2 regions of the Kluyvera sp. CHPC 1.2972 genome follow, and region 2 is predicted to be linked to the other one. Evidence: predicted binding sites of a transcription regulator. Region 2 holds the regulator's gene; the other holds the start of a gene.
The links. The regulator sigma-54, encoded in region 2, starts transcription at its own class of promoters, with help from an activator protein. The targets are predictions, from matches to a motif close to GTTGGCACANNTTTCGCTNT.
Positions count from the first base shown of each region.

Region 1: the regulator sigma-54 is predicted to act here: its motif matches at 1,322-1,341, upstream of norV (anaerobic nitric oxide reductase flavorubredoxin).

Region 1 covers NZ_JAPKIB010000010.1:54,805-58,218, reverse strand. The annotation lists gene norR (nitric oxide reductase transcriptional regulator NorR) at 1-1,197, opposite strand, end outside; gene norV (anaerobic nitric oxide reductase flavorubredoxin) at 1,389-2,837, shown strand; gene norW (NADH:flavorubredoxin reductase NorW) at 2,834-3,414, shown strand, end outside.
Region 2 covers NZ_JAPKIB010000004.1:60,326-63,739, forward strand. The annotation lists gene ptsN (PTS IIA-like nitrogen regulatory protein PtsN) at 17-505, opposite strand; gene hpf (ribosome hibernation promoting factor) at 561-848, opposite strand; gene rpoN (RNA polymerase factor sigma-54) at 871-2,304, opposite strand; gene lptB (LPS export ABC transporter ATP-binding protein) at 2,350-3,075, opposite strand; gene lptA (lipopolysaccharide ABC transporter substrate-binding protein LptA) at 3,082-3,414, opposite strand, start outside.

The sequences.
Region 1 (3,414 bases), on a different contig from region 2:
GCCGTAGCTTTGCAGATGCGCCCGCGCGCCGCTGCTTAATACCACTCGCGACAATCCGAGCCGCAGCCGACACTGCTCACAGAAGTAACCCGCCAGCAGCACCACGTCGTCACCCCGTTCGCGCAGCGGCGGCACGGACAGCGGGAATACGCTCAAGCGATGGAACAGGTCGGCGCGGAAATTACCGGCCAGCACCTCTTCGCGCAGGTCGCGGTTGGTCGCAGCCAACACCCGCACATCGACGCGCAGGCTGCGGTCATCCCCGACGCGCTGAATATCGCCATACTGCAGCACGCGCAGCAGCTTGGCCTGTAGCGCCAGCGACAGCTCGCCAATTTCATCTAAGAACAGCGTGCCGTTATCGGCCATCTCAAACTTGCCGCTGCGGTTGCTGATAGCCCCGGTAAACGCCCCTTTGACGTGACCAAACAGCTCACTCTCGGCCACGCTCTCCGGCAGCGCGGCGCAGTTCAGGTAAACCAGCGGGCTGACTGCGCGCGGCGAGCCTTCGTGAATCGCCTTTGCCACTAGCTCTTTCCCGGTGCCGGTTTCGCCGCTTATCAGTACGTTCAGGTCGGAAGCGGCGACAATCTCAATCTCTTTTTTCAGCTGCATCATGCCCGGCGACAGACCGATCATCTGCGTCTCTTTCACCTGCTCGAAGTCGGTCGGCGCGCCCGGCAGCATGTTCTGGCTTTCAAGCTGTTCAATCAGCAGCGCATTGCTGAGCGCTCCCGCCGCCAGCGCGGCAATCAGCCGTAGCTCTTCATCGCTGAATACATCAAACTGGTCCGGCGACATACCGTCGAGGGTCAGTGCGCCAATCAGGTTCTGCCCGGCAAACAGCGGCAGCCCGATGCAGGCGTGGACTTTCAGGCTCTCCTGGCCGGGGATCAGGCCATCGTACGGGTCCGGCAAGTCGCTATCCGCCGGGAAACGCACCACGTCGCCCGCGCGGGCAATCGCCTCCAGCCGCGGATGCCCTTCGAGGGTAAAGCGCCTGCCGAGCACGTCTTTCGCCAGCCCATCAATCGCCAGCGGAATAAACTGCCGCGCGTCATAGCGCAGCAGCGCGGAGGCATCGCACTCCAGCACCTGGCGCAGCGTGGTGATCAGACGCTGAAATCGGTCCTGATGGCCGACGCCGCGCTGGAGTTCGATAGCAATGCCAGCCAGCACATCAACGGAAAAGCTCATGGCGTACCTCTTACAGTCATTTTGACAATGCATAATGTCATATTGACAATATCAAGCATAGTCATTTTGACTAACAACAAAGAGGCATAAATTAATTAATCCAGCAAAATCAAATAATTACAAAGTTGGCACACAACCTGCAATTAGCAATACATCTTTTTTGAAAAAACGCTGAATTAATTGAGGTTGCTATGTCTATTCTGGTTAAAAATAACATTCATTGGGTTGGTCAACGTGATTGGGAAGTACGTGATTTCCACGGTACCGAATACAAAACGCTGCGCGGCAGCAGCTACAACAGCTACCTTATCCGTGAAGAGAAAAACGTCCTGATTGATACCGTCGACCATAAATTCAGCCGTGAATTCGTGCAGAACCTGCGCGGCGAAATCGACCTGGCTGATATCGACTACATCATCATTAACCACGCCGAAGAAGACCACGCCGGTGCGCTGACCGAACTGATGTCGCAGATTCCGGACACCCCAATCTACTGCACCGCCAACGCCATTGACTCCATCAACGGCCACCACCATCACCCGGAGTGGAACTTCCACGTGGTGAAAACCGGCGACAGCCTGGACATCGGTAACGGCAAACAACTGATCTTCGTTGAAACCCCGATGCTGCACTGGCCTGACAGCATGATGACCTACATGACCGGCGACGCGGTGCTGTTCAGTAACGATGCCTTCGGTCAGCACTACTGCGACGAACGCCTGTTCAACGACGAAGTTGACCAGACCGAACTGTTCGAACAGTGCCAGCGCTACTACGCCAACATCCTGACCCCGTTCAGCCGTCTGGTGACGCCAAAAATCACCGAGATCCTCGGCTTCAACCTGCCGGTTGATATGATTGCCACCTCCCACGGTGTGGTATGGCGTGAAAACCCAACCCAGATTGTGGAACTGTATCTGAAATGGGCGGCGGACTATCAGGAAGACCGTATCACCCTCTTCTACGACACCATGTCCAACAACACCCGCATGATGGCGGATGCGATTGCTCAGGGGATCAACGAAGTAGACCCGAACGTGGCGGTGAAAATCTTCAACGTCGCCCGCAGCGATAAAAACGAAATTCTGACCAACGTCTTCCGTTCTAAAGGCGTGCTGGTGGGGACTTCAACCATGAACAACGTGATGATGCCGAAAATCGCTGGCCTGGTGGAAGAGATGACCGGCCTGCGCTTCCGTAACAAACGCGCGAGCGCCTTTGGTTCTCACGGCTGGAGCGGCGGCGCTGTAGACCGTCTGTCCACCCGTTTGCAGGATGCCGGCTTTGAAATGTCCCTGAGCCTGAAAGCCAAATGGCGTCCTGATATTGATGCGCTGGAAGTATGCCGTCAGCACGGTCGTGAAATCGCCCGTCAGTGGGCACTGGCTCCGCTGCCACAAGCCACGGCAAAACCAGACGCCGCGAAAGAGGCCTGCGCCTGTGCCGCCGCTGCCGCAGCCGACCTCGGCCCAAGCATGCAGTGCAGCGTATGCCAGTGGGTTTACGACCCGGCGAAAGGCGAACCAAACCAGGACGTCCAGCCAGGCACCCCGTGGAGCGAAGTCCCGGATAACTTCCTGTGCCCGGAATGTTCATTAGGGAAAGATGTCTTTGACGTGATGGCGACGGAGGCAAAATGAATCATGGCATCGTGATCATCGGCTCGGGCTTCGCCGCCCGCCAGCTGGTGAAGAATATTCGTAAGCTCGACGCGAGCGTCAAACTGACGCTCATCGCCGCCGACAGCATCGACGAGTACAACAAACCGGACTTAAGCCACGTGGTGAGCCGGGGGCAAACCGCCGCCGACCTCACCCTGCAAACCGCAGGCGAGTTCGCCGAGCAGTACAACCTGAATCTGTTCCCGCAGACCTGGGTGACCGGCATCGACGCCAACGCGCATGTGGTGAAAAGCCAGAACCATGAGTGGCAGTACGACAAGCTGGTGCTGGCAACGGGCGCGTCAACCATCGTGCCGCCGGTACAGGGCAAGGCGCTGATGCTGACCCTCAACAGCCAACAGGAGTTCGGCGCCGCGCAAAGTACGCTGCGCGATGCCCGACGCGTGCTGATTATCGGCGGTGGTTTGATTGGCAGCGAGCTGGCGATGGACTTTAGTCGCGCCGGTAAAGCGGTCACCGTGGTCGATAACTCCGCCAGCGTGCTGGCCTCGCTGATGCCGCCGGAAGTGAGCAGCCGGTTGCAGCATCGTCTGAC
Region 2 (3,414 bases):
TACGATGTGATGTCCATTATGCATCATCGTGAGTTTCCGTATCGGTGATGATTTGATACAGCTCTTCGTCGCTCTGCGCAGCGCGCAGACGACGGCAAATGGTTTTATCCGCCAGACGTTTTGCCACCAGGGACAGCGTGTGCAGGTGGGTTTTGGTCTGGTCTGCCGGCACCAGGAGCGCAAAGAGTAAATCGACGGGCTGATTGTCGATAGCATCAAAGGCGATCGGGGTTTCCAGCTGCACAAACACGCCAACCGCGCGCAGCGTATCCTCTTCCAGCTTGCCGTGAGGAATGGCGATACCGTTACCAATACCGGTACTCCCCATCTTCTCGCGGGTCAAAATCGCCTCAAAGACCACCTGCGGAGGCAGGCTCAGCTGTTTTGCCGCCAGTTCGCTGATGATTTCCAGCGCGCGTTTCTTACTCTGACAGTGCACAGCACTGCGGGTACATTCCTGGTTAAGGACATTGCTCAGTTGAAGAGCCGAATCGTTATTTGTCATAATTTCACCTAAGCATCGCCCGGTATGCGGGCATATCGGGCGACTGCTCGGACAATCAATGTTGTTTTAGTTTGTCTTTATGCTTGTTTAACTGTCTCGCCAGTTTGTCGATCAAACCGTCGATGGCGGCGTACATATCCTTGCCTTCCGCGCTAGCATGAAGTTCGCCCCCGTTAACATGCAACGTTGCATCCGAGATGTGCGTCAATTTCTCCACCTTCAACACAATGTAGACCTGATTGATCCTCTCGAAATACTGTTCGAGCTTAACGAATTTCGCATTCACAAATTCGCGCATTGCATCGGTAATTTCGACGTTGTGTCCAGTGATGTTGAGTTGCATAGTGTCTTCCTTATCAGTGGTGTCAGACCAGTTGTTTACGCTGGTTAGACGGCGGAATGGATAAAGACTCTCGGTACTTTGCAACGGTACGCCGTGCCACCATGATACCCTGTTCAGAGAGCATGGTGGTCAGTTTACTGTCGCTCAGTGGTTTTGCGGGGTTCTCCGCGGCAATTAATTTCTTAACCAACGCGCGAATCGCCGTGGAAGAGGCTTCGCCGCCGCCCTCGGTACTCACGTGACTGGAGAAGAAATACTTAAGCTCGAAAATGCCTCGTGGGCTATGCAAATACTTTTGCGTGGTAACACGCGAAATGGTGGACTCGTGCATCTCGACGGTCTGGGCGATATCTGCCAGCACCATCGGTTTCATATACTCTTCGCCGAGATCGAAAAAGGCCTGCTGCTGTTCAACGATGCAGCGGCTGACCCGCAGCAGCGTATCGTTACGGCTCTCAAGGCTCTTAATCAGCCATTTTGCGTCCTGCAGGTTGCTGCGGATAAACTGGCTGTCGGCGTCGTTACGGGCATTGTTGCACATTCCCGCGTAGTGTTGGTTGATCTGCAGACGCGGTATGCTATCGGCGTTCAGCTCAACGACCCAGCGATCGTTCACCTTGCGCACCAGTACGTCTGGGATCACATACTCCGGTTCACCGGTCTGGATCGACTGGCCCGGACGTGGATCCAGCGACTGAATCAGATCCACCGCCTCTTTCAGCACGTCCTCTTTCAGCCGCGTGACGCGCATCAGTGAACGGAAATCGTGGTTGGCGAGCAGATCGAGATGATCGCTGATAATCAAACGGGCTTCAGCGATACGCGGCGTAGTGGGGGAGAACTGAGAAAGTTGGATCAGCAGGCAATCGCGGAGATCTTTGGCGGCGACGCCGACCGGATCGAAGCGTTGGATCCGCTTGAGCACGGCTTCCACTTCATCGAGGCCAACCTCTTCGTCACCAATGCCTTCAAGAATGTCTTCCACCGTGACGGTGAGGTAACCGGTATCGTCCACGGCGTCGACGATCGAGGTGGCAATCGCCCGGTCGGTATCGGTAAACGGCGTCAGCTCAACCTGCCACATCAGATAATCCTGAAGCGACTGGGTGGTTTCACCCTGATAAACCGGTAACTCATCGTCCTGATAATCAGCGCCGGTCCCGGAAGGGGTTCCGGCGGTATAGATCTCATCCCAACTGGCGTCGAGCGGCAGCTCTTCGGGCATATCGGGTTTTTCTAGCGCATCGACGCTGTCCAGCGTTTCGTTATCGACGGTTTCCTGAGTCTCTACTTCTTCGTGAAGATCGGTTTGCTCAAGCAGGGGATTGCTCTCCAGCGCTTGCTGGAGTTCCTGCTGAAGTTCCAGCGTAGACAGTTGCAGCAGACGGATTGCCTGTTGCAGCTGTGGCGTCATGGCAAGCTGTTGGCTGAGCCTTAATTGCAAACCTTGCTTCATGTTCAGAACGAATATCTCCCGCTAACGTCGTAAACCACTACCCTATCAGAGTCTGAAGTCTTCCCCAAGATACACGCGTTTAACATGTTCGTCTTGTAGGATCTCCTGAGGGGTACCGTGGGCAATCAGGTGCCCCTGGCTAACGATATAGGCCCGTTCACACACGGCCAGCGTTTCACGTACGTTGTGGTCGGTGATCAGCACGCCAAGGCCGCTGTCGCGGAGATGTTCGATAATGCGTTTGATATCGATAACGGAGATCGGGTCAACGCCAGCAAACGGTTCATCCAGCAGGATAAATTTCGGGTTTGCCGCCAACGCACGGGCGATTTCAACGCGGCGACGTTCACCGCCGGAAAGCGCTTGGCCAAGGCTGTCGCGCAGATGCTCGATGTGAAACTCTTCCATCAGCTCTTTGGCGCGGTCTTCACGCTGTTCGTTGCTGAGATCATCACGGATCTGCAGCACCGCCATCAGGTTGTCGTAGACGCTCAGGCGACGGAAGATGGAGGCTTCCTGCGGCAGATAGCCGATACCACGACGCGCGCGGGCGTGCAGCGGCAGCAGACTGATGTCTTCATCATCGATGATGATATTACCGGCATCACGAGGAACGATCCCGACCACCATGTAGAAGGTGGTGGTTTTGCCCGCGCCGTTTGGCCCAAGCAGACCCACAATCTCACCGGAATTCACGGTCAGACTGACATCTTCCACCACGCGGCGGCCTTTGTAGGCCTTCGCCAGATTTTTTGCAGTTAATGTCGCCATAACGAATTAGTTACTCTTATTCTGTGCCGGAGCCTGGTCTTTGGACTTGTCCTGCAGCTGCGATGGAACCAGCACGGTGGTTACGCGTTTACCTTTGTCGCTAAACGCCTGCATTTTCTGCTCTTTGACCAGATAAGTAATCTTGTCGCCTTTAATGTTGCTATCCAACTGCTCAAGGTAAGCATTGCCGGTCAGCACCACGAAGTCGTTTGCCAGCTCATAATGCATTTTCGAGGCGCGGCCTTTTACCGGCTTGCCGTTGTCCTGCATCTGGTAGAAGGTTGCCGGGTTACCGTAACCGTCGATGACTTCTTTGCCTTTCTGGTCCGCCGGACGGGT